3 regions of the Mumia sp. zg.B21 genome follow, and region 2 is predicted to be linked to each of the others. Evidence: riboswitches for the same ligand, from Rfam matches in the RefSeq annotation. Region 2 holds a riboswitch; each other region holds the start of a gene.
What was found. A riboswitch is a leader RNA that binds a small molecule or an ion and turns the genes downstream of it on or off. The one in region 2 is predicted to bind cyclic di-AMP.
Positions count from the first base shown of each region.

Region 1 (5,347 bases), on a different contig from region 2:
CGTCATCGACGTCCTTCCTGAGCTGTTCCACGACAACTCCGTGACGCTGCTCTTCCTGCCGCTGGCGCACGTCTTCGCCCGCATCGTCGAGGTCGGCTCCATCCGGGCAGGCGCGAAGCTCTCGCACTCCCCGGACGTCAAGAACCTCCTCCCCGAGCTGGCGGAGATCAAGCCGACGTTCCTCCTGGCCGTCCCACGCGTGTTCGAGAAGATCTACAACGGCGCCAGCCAGAACGCCCACGCGTCCGGCAAGGGCAAGATCTTCGACGTCGCGACCTCGACGGCGATCGCCTACAGCCGGGCGCGCGAGAGCGGCAAGCGCATCGGCCCGGTCCTCAAGGCGAAGCACACGCTGTTCGACCGGCTGGTCTACACCAAGCTTCGTGACGCCATGGGCGGGCACGTCGAGCATGCGATCTCCGGCGGCGCTCCGCTGGGCGAGCGGCTCGCGCACTTCTTCTCGGGCATCGGCATCCCGGTGATCGAGGGGTACGGCCTCACCGAGACCACGGCCGCGCTCGCGGCGAACCTCGCCGGCGACTCCAAGATCGGCACCGTCGGGCGCCCTCTGCCGGGCACCGAGGTCCGGGTCGCCGATGACGGCGAGCTGCTGTTCCGCGGCGGACAGGTGTTCCGGGGTTACTGGAACGCGCCGGAGGCGACGGCGGCCGCGTTCGACGAGGACGGCTGGTTCCACACCGGTGACATCGGTGAGATCGACTCCGACGGCTTCATCTCCATCACGGGCCGCAAGAAGGAGATCATCGTCACCGCCGGCGGCAAGAACGTCGTGCCCGCGGTCCTCGAGGACCGCATCCGGGCGCACGTCCTGGTGAGCCAGGCGGTGGTCGTGGGCGAAGGCAAGCCCTTCGTCGGCGCACTCATCACGCTCGACCAGGAGTCGATCGGCTCGTGGCTCGAGAACCACGGCAAGCCGGCTGATACGCCGATCGAGCAGCTCGCTGACGATCCCGACGTGCTGGCGGCCGTGCAGACCGCGGTGGACGAGGCCAACTCCCACGTGTCCCGAGCGGAGGCGATCCGCAAGTTCCGGGTCCTCGCCAAGGACTGGACCGAGGAGGGCGGCCAGATCACACCGACCCTCAAGCTCAAGCGCAACGTCGTGATGCGTGAGCACCGCGACGACGTCGAGGCCCTGTACGGCTAGGCCCCCACCCTCACGCAGACAGCAGCAGCCCTCGGCGCACACGCGCTGGGGGCTGCTGTCGTCCGTGAGGGTTCGGAGCTGCTGCCCAGGGGTGGCCGCACGTCGTACGCAGAAGAGCCACGACCCGAGACGGGTCGTGGCTCTTCGTACGGAGCGGAGGCGGTCAGCCGACGCGACGCACTCCGCTGACCGGCATGACGTCCACCGAGACGATCTCGACGCTGCGCCCGGGACGCGGGGCGTGGATCAGCTTGCCGTTGCCGATGTAGATGCCGACGTGGCTGACCGGGCTGTAGTAGAAGACCAGGTCGCCCGGGCTCATCGACGACCGCGACACCGAGGAGCCCATCCCGGACTGCGCGGAGGACGAATGCGGGAGCGACACGCCGGCCGCGCCGAACGCCTTCATCGTCAGGCCCGAGCAGTCCCAGCTGCCGGGGCCCGCAGAACCGTAGGAGTAGGGCTCGCCCAGCTGCGCCATCGCGAAGTCGATCGCCTTCTTGGCCCGCCCGGACGCGTTCACCTTCGGGGCGCTGGTCGACGGACGGTCTTCGCTGCGGCTCGGACCACCGTGGTCGTTGTCGTAGACCTCTTCGCGCTCAGCAGGAGTCAGGCTCGCGACGAGAGCCTCGGCCTTGGTGACGCGATCGTCGAGCTTGGCCTTCTGCTTGGTCATCTCCTTCTGCGACTCCGAGATGATCTCGAGCTTGGAGGAGAGCTGCTCACGGCGGACCTTGAGCTCTCCGGCCTCGCGCTCGAAGGCGGCCAGCCGGTCGGCCTGGGTGCTGTTGTAGGACTGGAGCGCCGTCAGGCCCTCCAGGAACTCGTCGACATCGTCGCTCGCGAGCAGCTGGGTGGTCGGGCCCATCGGGGAGCTCGACAACCGCTCGGTGACGGTCTTGGCGAGGGCGTTGCGGACGTCCTCGACCTCAGCCTGCTGCGCCTTGACGTCGGTCCGGAGCTTCTTGATCTGCTTCTTGGCTCCGTCGACCTCGGTCCGGAGCTCGAGGAAGCGCTCGTTGGCCTGCTCGGCCTCGTGGCTGAGCTCGGCGACCTTGCGCTGGGCCTCGGACAGGCTCGGCGTCTGGGGGTCTGCTGCGCTGGGGGACGCGGTGAGCGTGGCAGCGAGGACCAACCCGGACCCGGCGGCGACTGCTGCCCTCATCGACAGCTTTCGGCCGTTCCGCACTCGGCGGCTCCTTCACGTTCTCGACGCCTACCGGGTGAGCTGACGGGTTCGGGCCAAGAACGTGCCCTACCGTCCGAGCGGACGGATTCACCCCAGGAACGTGGGTCCCCGGCTCCAGCGTCGATCGGGGGATCTCGGCCGAACTAGGCGGCGTGCCTGCGCCCTCCGGGGTAGAGAACTCCTCAGACACGCGAGCCTCACCCTATGCGCCAACGGGGTGGGGAATCAACGTGAAGCAGTGGGAAAGTCAGATCTCTCTCGCGGGCGGCGGTGGTTGGGTGAGAAGGCTCACACGTCGTCGATGGTCTCGCTGTCGGTCTGGGTCACGAGGCGGAGCGGAGACACGAGGCCGGCGGCGCTCAGCGCCTGGAGCGCGGCACCCTCGTCGGCGTCGATGCTGACGCCCTCGTCGGGGGCACCGAGCAGCGCGGTCACCACGCAGTCGCCGCATGCCTGGGGCCGGGCGAGGCAGCGACCGCAGTCGATGGTCAGAAGCTCGCCGTGACCCGTCGCCGGGCCCGGCTGCTGATGGAGCACGCGGGATTCGTCCATGCCCTGGACGCTACGCAGCCGCTCTGACACAAACCCGTCGTGCGACACGCCGTACGCCCCGACGGCCGGACATGTCAGCGGACGCACCTACCGTCGTTCCCATGACCCTCGCCCCCGAGACCGCTCCCCCGCCGACCGTCCCGGTTCCCGCGGTCGAGGGCACCGCGGTCGAGGGCACCGCGGTCCAAGGGACTCTCGACGAGCTGGGTCGAGACCTGTCGGGCATCACGTTCTGCGTCGTCGACCTCGAGACGACGGGCGGCTCGGCGGCCGCCGGCTCCATGATCACCGAGATCGGTGCGGTCAAGGTCCGCGGCGGAGAGGTCCTGGGTGAGTTCCAGACCCTCGTCGACCCCGAGGGTCCGATCCCGACGTTCATCACGGTCCTCACCGGCATCACCGACGCGATGGTCGTGGCCGCCCCGAGGATCGGCGAGGCGCTGCCGTCGTTCCTGGAGTTCGCCCGGGGCACCGTGCTCGTCGCGCACAACGCTCCCTTCGACGTCGGCTTCCTCAAGCACTTCACCCAGCACCTCGGGCTGGCCTGGCCCGGCTTCGAGTCGCTCGACACCGCCCGCATCGCCCGTCGCGTCCTGCTGCGCGACGAGGTCCCCAACTGCAAGCTGAGCACGCTCGCGCGCCACTTCCACGCCGCCACCACCCCCAACCACCGCGCCCTCGCCGACGCCCGCGCGACGGTCGACGTCCTCCACGCGCTCCTCGAGCGCCTGGGCACCATGGGGGTGTCGACGATGGAGGAGCTCGCCACCTTCAGCTCCCGCGTCAGTCCCGCCCAGCGCAAGAAGAGCCGGCTCGCCGACCACCTCCCCCACCTCCCCGGCGTCTACCTCTTCCGCGACCGTCACGAGAACGTCCTGTACGTCGGGACCTCCAAGGACCTCCGTGCGCGGGTCCGCTCCTACTTCACCTCCAGCGAGACCCGCACGCGGATGGGCGAGATGGTGGCGCTGGCGACCCGCGTCGAGGGCATCACGTGTGCGACGGCCCTGGAGGCGCAGGTGCGCGAGCTGCGGTTGATCGCACACCACAAGCCGCCCTACAACCGCAGGTCCCGACACCCCGAGCGTGCGACCTGGATCAAGCTCACCCGAGAGCCGTGGCCCCGCCTCTCGTTCGTCCGCAAGACCGACGACGACGCCGACTACCTCGGTCCCTTCACGCGCCGCTCGTCCGCCGAGCGTGTCGCGGCGACGCTCTACGAGGCGTTCCGCATCCGCCAGTGCTCCGGACGGCTCCCGCGCCGTCCGTCACGCAGCGCGTGCGCCCTCGCCGAGATGGGCAGCTGCCTCGCACCCTGCGACGGCACCGCCACCCCCGAGACGTACGCGGCCGAGGTCGACCGCGTCCGGACGGCTCTCACGCTCGACCCCACCGTGGTGGTCGATGCCTCGACCGACCGCATGCGCACGCTCTCGGGGCAGGGACGCTTCGAGGACGCCGCCCATGAGCGAGACCGGCTCGTCGCGCTCGTCCGTGCCACCCACCGCAGCCAGCGGCTCGCCGCGCTGCTCTCGTGCGCCGAGGTGGTCGCAGCACGCCCCCTCGACCCGCAGTGGCGGGAGTGGGAGGTCCACGTCGTACGCCACGGACGTCTGGTCGCCTCCGGGGTGATGCCAGCCTCGACGCCGTCCGGTCCGTGGGTGGAGGCGCTCCGATCGACCGCCGAGACGATCGTGCCCGACGAGACACCGGCTGCCACCGCGGCCGAGTCCGAGCTGGTCCTGCGCTGGCTGGAGTCCGACGGGGTCCGCCTCGTCGACCTCGACGGCGAGTGGGCCAGCCCGGTACGCGGCGCCGGTCGGCACCTGCCCATCGTCGAGGCTGCCGAGCGATCACGTGCGGCCGCTGCGCCCTTCGACGAGGCGCGAGGCGAGGGCTGGCGGACCGAGCACCGCCCACGCCGCTGACGAGTAGGCTGCAGCCCGTACGCCGACTCGTCCGCAGGAGGACCCGTGATCACCGCGATCGTGTTCATCAACGCCGAGGTCGACCGCATCCCGGAGGTCGCCGAGGAGGTCGCCGCGCTCGACGGCGTGAGCGAGGTCTACTCCGTCACCGGACACATCGACCTGATCGCGCTCGTCCGGGTGCGGCGCACCGAGGAGATCGCCGACGTGGTCGCCGACCGCGTCAACAAGGTCCCGGGAGTGCGGTCGACCGAGACGCACATCGCGTTCCGCACCTACTCCCAGCACGACCTCGAGGCAGCCTTCAGCATCGGTGGCGACTTCGAGTGATCGTGCGCCGCTGACCGCGCCCCGCGTCGGTCAGCTCTCGCGCTGCGACGCGTCGGCCCACACCGCGAGCGCCTCGCGGGCCGCCCCGGAGTCGAGCGCCTCACGGGCGCGAGCGACGTTGCGCTCCATCCGGGTCACGAGGTCGTCCTCGCCTCCCTCGTACGCCGCCAGCCCCGCGGC
Region 1 covers NZ_JAHWCJ010000004.1:434,334-439,680, reverse strand. The annotation lists gene KV100_RS17375 (long-chain fatty acid--CoA ligase) at 1-1,168, shown strand, start outside; gene KV100_RS20260 (NlpC/P60 family protein) at 1,332-2,357, opposite strand; cyclic di-AMP (ydaO/yuaA leader) riboswitch at 2,366-2,507, opposite strand; gene KV100_RS17365 (hypothetical protein) at 2,646-2,909, opposite strand; gene KV100_RS17360 (DEDD exonuclease domain-containing protein) at 3,011-4,837, shown strand; gene KV100_RS17355 (Lrp/AsnC family transcriptional regulator) at 4,883-5,167, shown strand; gene trpD (anthranilate phosphoribosyltransferase) at 5,198-5,347, opposite strand, start outside.
Region 1: linked by a shared signal. The riboswitch ahead of KV100_RS20260 (NlpC/P60 family protein) and the one ahead of KV100_RS19895 (transglycosylase family protein) in region 2 are both predicted to bind cyclic di-AMP.

Region 2 (5,347 bases):
CCGCAAGTCGCTCGCGACCCTGAGCGGCGACGTCTCCGGGCGCGTCGCGCTCGGGGCGTTCCAGACGTCCATCCAGGCGATCGTCGGCCCGTCCCTCGGGCAGGTCCGCGAGACCTATCCCGGCATCGAGGTCACCGTCGAGGAGCACGAGCCGGACGACGCCCTCCGCCTGCTCCGGGCCGGCGAGCTCGACCTCGTGCTGGTCGAGCAGGACGAGGAGGCCGTCTCACCGGCGCCGCGCGGGACTCACGACGTGATCCTCCTCGACGAGCCGTGGCGCGCCGTCATCCCCTCCTCGTTCGCCACGCCGACCCAGGCCGCCGACCTCGCGGACGCCCGATGGCTCGGAGCCGAGCCTCAGACGGCCGCGGCACGAGCACTGCAGCGCCTGGCGCGCACGCTGGGAGGGCAGCTGACGATGGTCCACCAGTTCACGAGCTTCGAGACGGCGTACGCCCTGGTGGCCGCCGGGGAGGGCGTGGCCATGGTGGCGGCGCTCGCGCTCCACCAGGACCTTCCCGCCGGCGTCGAGGTGGTCGCGCTCCCGGGACTGGGCTCGCGTCGCGTGATCGCCCGGCACCGGCAGAACCGGCGCGAGCCCGGCCTGGCCGTCTCCGCCGTGGTGGAAGCACTGGTGGCTGCGGCGGGGCGGGTGGAGCTCGGCTGAGCCCTACCGGTCACCCGGCGGACGGTCGAGGACCGGCGGGGCGCAGGCGGCTGGCGGACACCCACTGCTCCACCAACGTCCCCTCCCCCTCCTTGCCCGGGACGAACGCGACTCGGGCAACCCAGCCCTGCGACTCGCGACGCCACTCGATCACCAGACCGGGGTAGGCGTCGGACTCGTACCGGCTCAGCGAGACCCAGACGTGCCTCACTCCGCCCCCCTCACGAGGCGGGGCGACGGCACGCTCCTCCTGGCCGTATCGCCTGTTCGCGCCCACGTCGGACAGGATACGCCTCGTTCGAACACGCGTTCGAACCACTCTCTGTGCGTGGGGGGTTGCGGCCGACGCCACGGCGCACGACAGTAAACCCACGCGTTGCCGGCGTACGAGGAGGAGTGTCATGAGCGACACCGGGCCCGGGTCCACGTCGTCCGATCAAGAGGAGGGCCGGCCGACGGAGCTCAGGCGCTTCCTCACCCCCAGGCTCCTCCTGCTGTTCATCGTCGGTGACATCCTCGGCACCGGCGTCTATGCGCTCACCGGGCAGGTGGCGGCCGAGGTCGGCGGCGCGGCGTGGCTGCCCTTCCTCATCGCCTTCGCCATCGCGACCCTGACCGCGTTCTCGTACCTCGAGCTCGTGACGAAGTATCCCCAGGCCGCCGGTGCGGCGCTCTACACCCACAAGGCGTTCGGGATCCACTTCCTCACGTTCCTCGTGGCGTTCGCGGTGCTCTCGTCCGGGATCACGTCGGCCTCGACCGCGTCGCGTGTCTTCGCGCGCAGCCTCGACCAGGGCTTCGGGCTCGACCTGGACAGCACCGGCATCCTGATCGTGGCCCTGCTGTTCATGGTCGCGCTCGCACTGGTCAACCTCCGTGGGGTCGCCCACGGGATCATCACCAACGTCGTCCTCACCGTGGTCGAGCTCTCCGGGCTCCTGCTGGTCCTCCTCGTCGGCATCTGGGCGGTCGTCGAGGGAAACGCCGACTTCTCCCGCGTCGTCGCGTTCGACACGCCCGAGGACAAGAACGTCTTCCTCGCTGTCACCACGGCGACGTCGCTGGCGTTCTTCGCGATGGTGGGCTTCGAGGACTCGGTCAACATGGCGGAGGAGACGAAAGACCCCGTCTCGACCTTCCCGCGGATCATGCTGACCGGGTTGTCGATCACGGGACTCATCTACGTTCTCGTCTCGATCACCGCCGTTGCGCTCGTCCCGATCGGCCGGCTCGCCGCGACGGAGACGCCACTGCTCACCGTCGTCGAGCTCGGCGCACCCAACCTCCCGATCGACGAGATCTATCCGTTCATCACGATGTTCGCCGTCGCCAACACGGCGCTCATCAACATGCTCATGGCCAGCCGGCTCCTCTACGGCATGGCCAGGCAGCACGTGCTGCCACCGGCGCTGGCCCACGTCGGTCGCCGGCGGCAGACGCCATGGGTCGCGATCCTCTTCACGACCCTCCTCGCCCTGGGGCTCATCACCTACGTGTTCAACGCGAGCGAGGACGCCGTCGCCACCCTCGGCGGCACCACCGCACTCCTCCTGCTCGCGGTCTTCACGATCGTCAACGTCGCGGTGCTGGTGCTGCGCCGCGACCGCGTCGACACCCGCCACTTCGTCGCGCCGACCGTCATCCCGGTGGTCGCCGCCGTCGTCTCGCTCTATCTCGTGACGCCCCTGTCGGGTCGCGACACCGAGCAGTACGAAGTTGCGGGACTGCTGCTCGGCCTCGGAGTGGTGCTGTGGATCATCACCTGGATCATCAACCGCGCGTTCTACGCCGAGCGCACCTACGTGAAGGACCCCGCCGAGCTCGACTGAGCCCGACGGGGTCCGAGGTGAGGTGGGTCGCTCACCAGAACTTCTTGCGCCACCAGCGCGGGAAGTGTCCGATGGCGCCCTTCTTGGCGACACGGTCGCTCTTGGCGAAGCCCTGCCACTTCTCACGCTTGTGCTTGCTGGTCAGGCCGAGCTTGCGGGTGCAGGCCGGCCATGCGCCCCACCCTTGCCGCCTGAGGACCTTCTCCGCGACCGCGATCTGCTCGCGGCGCTTGGCCTTGTAGGCGGTCGACGCATACTTCTTGCCGCCGTACGACCGCCAGGTTCCTGGGTTGAACTGCAGACCACCGTGGTAGCCGTTTCCGGTGTTGATGTGCCACCGACCTCCCGCCTCGCACTTGGCGAGGCGCTCCCAGGTCCGGTCCTTGGCCGCGCTGGCGGGCGTACTGGTGAAGACCAGCAGACCGGCGACCAGACCCATGAGGGCGAGCGTGGTGGCGACGCCGCGCTTGGCGACGCGAAGGGCGTTGTTCATGTGTTCCTTCACAACGCCTGCGGGGTTAGCTGTCGGGTTCGGGCCGAAGGTGCCCTGCCGGTCACGGACGAGTCCGCGACCGGGCTTCACCCCAAGGAGCCGTGGCTCCGGAATTGGGTTCCCCACTCCTGTCCGTCATGTTCGTGGTTCGCCGGCCCCCGTTGACCGACCCTCCGGGGTAGGTCTCGCCCGCGGACAGGATTCGGCGTCGAGCAAGACCTCAGTCAGACTAACCCACATAATCTGGACAACAAGCCCAGGCAGTCCGCAAGCCACCTAGAGCGGACTCGCGGACCCCGGGCGGACGACGATCAGCGCGGCGGGACGTCCTCGCGATCGTCGGGCCGCTTGGGCTGCGGCTGGTGGCGGGTCTTCCACAGGCTGGCGGCCGCGGTCAGGGCCAGGACCACGATGATCACCGCGAGGCTCATCAGCGTCGGGATCTCCGGCACGTCGAGGTGCTCGCCGTTGTTGATGAACGGGAGCTCGTTGGTGTGCAACGCGTGGAGGACGAGCTTGACGCCGATGAAGGCGAGGATCACGGACAGGCCGAGCGACAGGTACACCAGACGCTGGAGCAGCCCGCCCAGCAGGAAGTAGAGCTGGCGCAGGCCCATGAGCGCGAAGATGTTCGCCGTCAGGACGAGGTACGGCTCCTTGGTGATGCCGTAGATCGCCGGGATCGAGTCCAGCGCGAACAGCAGGTCGGTGGTGCCCAGGGCCAGGATCACGAGGAACATCGGCGTCAGGAACCGCTTGCCGTCGATGTGCACGGTCATCTTCATGCCGTGGAACTCGTCGGCGACGCTGAAGTGCCGCTCGGCGAACCGCACGACGGCGTTGTCGCCGGCCTCCTCGTCGTCGTGGTTGCGATAGCTCTTGACCAGTCCGTACGCCGTGTAGACGAGGAAGAGGCCGAAGATGTAGAAGACCCAGCTGAAGTTGTTGATCGCCGCGGCACCGAGACCGATGAAGATCCCGCGGAAGATCAGGGCGAGGATGATGCCGATCATCAGCGCCTCTTGCTGATAGACCCGGGGCACCTTGAAGCTCGCCATGATGATGATGAAGATGAACAGGTTGTCCACCGAGAGGCTGTACTCGGTGAGCCATCCGGTGAAGAACTCCAGGCCGTACTGACCGCCGTGGAAGCCCGTCACCCAGATGCCGAACGCGACCGCGAGTCCGACATAGATGGTGAGCGCGACCCCGGCTTCCTTCATCGACGGCTCGTGGGGCCTGCGCGCGATCACGACGACGTCGAACAGGAGCACGGCGACGGTGACGCCGATCGTGATCCACCACTCGAGGGGTGTGACGTTCATACGGTTCGGTTCCTCCGGTCGGATGGGTTGTCTGGCCGGAGGTCTCTTCCGCCGGGCCGGCGCGAGGAGCACCTGACACGGCTCGACCCGCCGGGCCAGCGCGCTGGCCGTGATGACGACGGGTCGACGAAAGGAATACTCCCCTCCCTGCGCCATTGTGCCAGAGGGCGCCCCGGGTGCTCGTGTCGCAGACCTCGCTAGGCTCGCGCCGTGGCAGTGAGACACGTAGGCCTGGTGGGCACGCTGACGAGCCCCGGCGCGAGGCGGGCTCTGCTGCGCCGAGGCACGAGGTCGACCATCCCCGAGGTGCTCGACACCGCCCCTCTCCAGGCTCGCGAGGTCGAGGTGCCGGGACAGGCCGCGGCGTACGGGTTCACCTGGGAGCGCCCGGATGCCGACACCGAGGACTGGTACCCCCAAGGCGTCACCACCTCCGCGGACGCGACCGCCGGGGACGCACCCGGCGGCACCGGAGGGCGCGACGTCGTCGCCGTCAGCTGGTACGCCCACCACCACGCACGACGCAACGGCGCCCGGCTGACCTTCGTCGACCTCGCGACGCTGCGCTACCAGCACGTGCTCCTGGTCAGGGCGCGACGAACCCCCTGGGGCGTCCGTGCGCGGCCCGTCCCGACCCATGCCGGCGGCATCGCCTGGTACGGCCCGTACCTGTACGTGGCCGCGACCCGCGCGGGCATCTACGTCGTGCGGATCGACGACCTGCTCCGCCTGCCCGACGGCGCTCGCGGCGGGCCCTCGAGGCGGCTGGGTTACGAGCTGGTCCTGCCGGTGTTCGCGAAGCTGTCGGCGTGGAGCCGCGACGACGGCAGCCGGCTGCGCTACTCCTTCTTGTCGATCCAGCACGGCAGCCCGGAGGACGGCAGCCCAGCGTCTCTCGTCGTCGGTGAGTACGGCGGGGTCGGAAAGACCCAGCGGCTCTGGCGGTTCCGGCTGGACCCGCGCACGCACCTGCCCGTTCGAGATCCTGACACCGGACGACTGACACCCGACGAGCTCCATCCGGAGCAGGCCG
Region 2 covers NZ_JAHWCJ010000001.1:767,847-773,193, reverse strand. The annotation lists gene KV100_RS03730 (LysR family transcriptional regulator) at 1-667, shown strand, start outside; gene KV100_RS03725 (hypothetical protein) at 678-878, opposite strand; gene KV100_RS03720 (APC family permease) at 1,069-2,496, shown strand; gene KV100_RS19895 (transglycosylase family protein) at 2,528-2,989, opposite strand; cyclic di-AMP (ydaO/yuaA leader) riboswitch at 2,990-3,153, opposite strand; gene KV100_RS03710 (TerC family protein) at 3,301-4,314, opposite strand; gene KV100_RS03705 (hypothetical protein) at 4,525-5,347, shown strand, end outside.

Region 3 (5,347 bases), 740 kb from region 2:
GTCGCGCTGAACTTCGTCCAGCGGATGTCCGGCATCGCCACACAGACGCGCGCGTACGTCGAGGCCGTCGCCGGGACGGGTGTGCGCATCGTCGACACCCGCAAGACGACGCCGGGGCTTCGGGCGTTCGAGCGGTACGCCGTGCGGTGCGGCGGCGGGCACAACCACCGGTTCTCGCTGTCGGACGCCGTGATGGCCAAGGACAACCACCTCGCTGTCCTCGGCGACGACCCGGAGCGCATCACCTCGGCGCTGCGAGCCGCGCGAGAGGCGCTCCCGCACACGGTGCACCTCGAGGTCGAGGTCGACCGCCTGGACCAGCTCGATGCCGTCCTCGCGGCCGGTGTCGACACCGTGATGCTCGACAACTTCACGCTCGAGGACCTCCGTACCGGTGTCGAGAAGGTCGCCGGGCGGGCGCTGGTGGAGGCCAGCGGCGGCATCACGCTCCCTCGGGTCGGTGAGATCGCGCTGACCGGGGTCGACCTGATCTCGGTGGGGGCCCTCACGCACAGCGTCGCCGCGCTCGACCTGGGGCTCGACGTCGAGGTGGCGGTCTAGGGTGCGCTACCTCGACACGGCCGCGACCACGCCGGTTCGCCGCGAGGTGCTGGAGGCGATGTGGCCCTTCCTCACCGGCGAGTTCGGCAACCCGTCGAGCCGCCACGGTCTCGGAGACGTCGCGTCCCGGGCGCTGGAGCGCGCACGCGCGGACGTCGCCGCCGCGCTCGGTGCCCGGCCGGCGGAGATCGTGCTCACCTCCGGTGGGACGGAGGCCGACAACCTCGCGGTGAAGGGACTGGCACTGGCGAACCCGCGTGGGCGCCACCTCGTGACCACCCGGATCGAGCACCCTGCCGTGCTGGAGGCGTGCGACCACCTGGTCAGACTGCACGGGTTCCGGAGAGACCTGCTCGACGTCGACGGTGACGGCGTCGTCGACCTGACGCAGGCGGAACGACTGATCGGCGCCGAGACCACGCTGGTGTCGGTCATGCTCGCGAACAACGAGGTCGGGACGGTCCAGCCGGTCGCCGAGGTCGCCGCCCTGGCACGCGCACGGGGGGCGCTCGTGCACACCGATGCCGTCCAGGCCGTCGGGTCCGTCGTCGTGGATCCCGCGCAGCTCGGCGTCGACGCCCTCTCGCTCAGCGGCCACAAGGTGGGTGCGCCGAAGGGGAGCGGGGCCCTGTGGGTCCGCCGAGGCGTGCCCTTGGAGCCGCTGATCCACGGGGGCGGCCAGGAGCGTGGACTCCGGTCGGGCACCGAGAACGTCGCCGCCGCCGTCGGTCTCGCCGCGGCGATCACGTCGGCGGTGGGGTCCACGCCCGGGGGACCGCGTCCGCGAGGTCCGGTCGACGCCCTGGCCGCGGCCCGCGACGCGTTCGTGCGCGACGTGCTCTCCAATGTCGCGGGCGCCTTCCTCACCGGCCATCCGCGCCGTCGGCTTCCCGGTCACGCGTCGTTCTGCTTCCCGGGCACGTCGGGGGAGGCGGTGCTCCTGGGGCTGGAGCAGGATCACGGCATCGCGTGCTCCAGCGGCTCGGCGTGCGCCGCGGGCTCCGACGAGCCCTCGGAGGTCCTCTTGGCGCTCGGGATCGATCCCGAGGTGGCGCGTACGGCGGTGCGGTTCACGGCCGCGTCGCCGGCGGACTTCGAGGGTGCCGCCGGGGCCGTCGTCACCGCGGTGCGAGCCGTCCGGTCGCTCGCCGGCTGACCGTCGCCGGCGCGCCCGCGGGTGCGGTGGACCCTTGCATCCGCGCAGAGCCTTGTTATGGTCCTGGGACAAGACCGGTCAAAATATGACAAGGGTCACATAGCCCCTCTTCGATCACTGCGACGGCAGGGCAGGTGACCTGGACGAGCGTCCAAACCTCGTCCGTGGTGACGTCTGGTGTTTTGAGCGGGTCCATCGACGTGTCTATGGTGGCCCGCGGCCTGACAACAGGCCCCACAACCCCCCATAACGGGCATGACCGGGACGCGACCGGGTCCTGCCGGACAACTGAACATCGTGTGTGGGAAACGCCCAATCCTGCCCGCCTGCACACGCCCCCATCATCGACCGTCACCGACGGGCAGGAGCGGAGGAACCAACTCTGCACGAAGTCCTTCGGGTCATGCGTGCTCGGGGTGAAGCCCTAAGACAGGGCGGGGCCATCCTTCGGCCCTAATCCGACAGCTCACTTCGCAGGCGTGGAAGGGACCACGCTCATCATGCTCGCGACCCCCCGGACGCAGCGCCTCATGGCTCTGCCGATCGCTCTCTCCGCTGCCTTCGCGATGGTCGTCACGACCGCCAACGAGGCCAGCGCAGCCCCCGCCTCCACGTCCACGAGCACGGCCGCCGCGAAGACCGCGACCGCCCAGAAGCTCGCCGCCGCGAAGGCCACCAAGAAGGCCAAGCGCGTCGTCGCCAAGAAGCGTCGCGCCGGTCGCATCGTCAAGGCCTCCCGCGTCGCCGCGCGCCAGAAGGGTGACCCGTACCGCTACGGCGCGTCCGGCCCCCGCGCGTTCGACTGCTCCGGCCTCACCTCCTACTCGTTCCGCAAGGCAGGCATGAAGCTGCCGCGGACCGCGAACTCGCAGTACCGGCACGTCCGCAAGATCAAGAAGCGCAACATCCGCAAGGGCGACCTCGTCTTCTTCGGTGGGTCCCGCAAGTACCACGTGGGCATCTACTGGGGGAAGGGTCGCATCCTCCACGCGCCGTACTCCGGCAGCCGCGTGAAGGTCGAGCGGATCTGGACCCGCGGCTGGTCCGCAGGCACCATGCGTCTGCGCTGACAGCGACACCACCACGAAGAGCAGGGCCGGTGCCTCCTGAGGTACCGGCCCTGCTCCACCATGGGAGCATGCACGTGAGCCAGAAGCCCCGTACCGCGTTGCGCGCCACCCTCGTCGCGACCGCACTCGTCCTCGCGGCGGCGTGCTCGGGTGGTGACGAGCCGAAGACCCCGGAGAAGCCGACGCCGACCAGCGCCGACGCCGCGCGCAAGGCGGCGACCCTGAACCGCGCCAACCCGTTCACCGGCGAGGCGGCGGCCAAGGGTCTGCCCGATCACCCCGCCTTCCTGGTGAAGGTCGAGAACACCGCCGCCGGAGCCCCGCAGTACGGGTTGTCGCAGGCTGATCTCGTCGTCGAGGAGCTGGTCGAGGGTGGTCTGACGAGGCTGGCGGCGTTCTTCTACTCGCAGACGCCGACCAAGGTCGGGCACGTCCGCTCGACCCGGACCACCGACATCGCCCTCGTCAAGCCGACCGGTGGGCAGCTGATCGCCTCGGGCGGCGCGAAGGTGACCATCCGCAAGATCAAGGCCGCTGGTGTGAAGCTCTACAGCGAGGACACCGGCAACCTCACGCTCGCCATCGACCGGGGCAAGAAGGCCCCGTACGACCGGCTGCTGAACCTTGCCGCCTACGCCGACCAGCACCGGTCCGCGAAGGCCGCCGTGCCGCGGCCGTACCTGCCGTTCGGCGCGAGCCCGACGCCGGGCTCGACGAAGGCGACGTCGTTCGACGTCCGCTTCTCCCGCAGCTCCGCGACGCGGTGGCAGCTCGGTTCCGGCGGCGCGTACCGCCGGGTCAACGGCCACGCCCAGAAGGGCAAGGACTTCAAGCCGGACACCGTCCTCGTGCTCTTCACCCGACAGGTCGACGCGGGCTACCGCGACCCGGCCGGGTATCCCGTCCCCGAGACGGTGCTCAAGGGGGGCGGCCGGGCTGTCGTCCTCAACGGCGGCACGATGCTGAACGCCCGCTGGAGCAAGAAGAGCGCTGCGGCGCCGATCCAGCTGACTGCCGGGGGCAAGCCGGTCACGCTCGAGCGGGGCAAGGTCTTCGTCGAGCTCGTGCCGGCTGGCGCCGGTGGCGTGACGGTCCGGTCCCGCTGACGCGAGGAAGGTCACAGCAGGCGGCCTCGGTTCGGCGCGCGCGCTCCCCTACGATCGGCACCAGGGTTTCGGCCCCACCCGGCGGGTCCCTCCCTCCAGCGTCGGGTGGGGCCGTTCTCCGCCTCCGGGGGAGCCGTCTGTGGAGACGCCGGCGTCAGGCCTCGGGAGCGGGTCGCTGGTCGCCGAGCGCCGCGAGCTCCTCGCCCAGGGCGTCGTCGATCGCGTGCGCCAGCTCGTCGCGGAACACCGCGACGACCGCCTGCGCGGCGACCGGCAGCAGGTTGGCGATGGAGGTCACGACCTCCTGCCACTGGTCGTCGGGCATGCCGGCGCCGACGAACGGCTGCCAGATGTCGCGACGCACGCGGCCCACGAGGTCGTCGGCGACCGTGCGCAACGGCCCCGACAGCGCCGGGAGCAGCTCGAGCACCGTCTCCGGGGCCAGGCCGAGCGAGATGGCGGCGGCTCCGGCCCGCACCACCTCGGGACGGTTCACCTCGAGAGTGTCGTCGTCGACGATGGTGGCCAGGCCGCGGTCCACGAGCTTCTGGGCGAGGTCGGTGTCGCGGTCGATGCCTGCCATCGCCGAGAGCCGGTCGCGTGACATGAGCTCGCTCTCGGGCTCGCGGGCCAGCGGCGAGTCGAGCACCGTGATCAGGTCGAGTGCGTAGTCGGCCGTCGTGGAGGTCTTGTCCTGCAGCGCCTTCTCGACGGCCTGCAGCGTGTAACCGCGGTCGAGGAGGCTGCGGACGAGCTGGAGCTGCTTGACGTGGGAGCGCGTGTAGTAGCCGGTGCGTCCCTCCAGCCGCGGCGGTGCGAGCAGTCCACGACTGGCGTACGCGCGGACGTTGCGCACGGTCATCCCGACGCGTGCCGCGAGCTCGTCGACGGTGAGCTCGTCCTCGTTGGCGGTGTCGGCCATCTCGTCCTTCGTGTCGGGTTCGCGGTCCGGTCATCCTACGGCCTGGGTACCCGCGCGAGAGGGCGCCACGGCGTACGCTGAAAGCCGATGAGGCGCCGAGCGAGGAGGGGCGATGACCGACCAGGAACCCGCCGGCATCTCGCCGCGTCACCGGTCGTGCCGAGGCCGTCTTCTCGTGGCCACTCCGCTGCTCGTGGGCGGGCCGTTCTTCCGCGCGGTCGTCGCGGTGCTCGACCACGACGCCGGGGGAGCGCTCGGCGTGATCCTCAACCAGCCGCTGGACGCCACGGTCGCCGAGGTCCTGCCGGAGTGGTCGACACTCGTGTCCAGCCCGACCGCCCTCTTCTCCGGTGGTCCCGTCTCGCCCGACTCGGCCCTCGCGCTCGGCGTCCTGCGGTCGGGTGACCGGCCGCCGACCGGCTGGCGCGAGATGTACGACCGCGTGGGACTGATCGACCTCGACCTGCCGGCCCACGGCGTCGAGCCGGGGCTGCGTGGGATGCGGGTCTTCGCCGGGTACGCGGGGTGGAGC
Region 3 covers NZ_JAHWCJ010000001.1:25,718-31,064, forward strand. The annotation lists gene nadC (carboxylating nicotinate-nucleotide diphosphorylase) at 1-561, shown strand, start outside; gene KV100_RS00135 (cysteine desulfurase family protein) at 563-1,717, shown strand; cyclic di-AMP (ydaO/yuaA leader) riboswitch at 2,057-2,212, shown strand; gene KV100_RS00140 (C40 family peptidase) at 2,197-2,787, shown strand; gene KV100_RS00145 (DUF3048 domain-containing protein) at 2,856-3,893, shown strand; gene KV100_RS00150 (MerR family transcriptional regulator) at 4,048-4,815, opposite strand; gene KV100_RS00155 (YqgE/AlgH family protein) at 4,928-5,347, shown strand, end outside.
Region 3: linked by a shared signal. The riboswitch ahead of KV100_RS00140 (C40 family peptidase) and the one ahead of KV100_RS19895 (transglycosylase family protein) in region 2 are both predicted to bind cyclic di-AMP.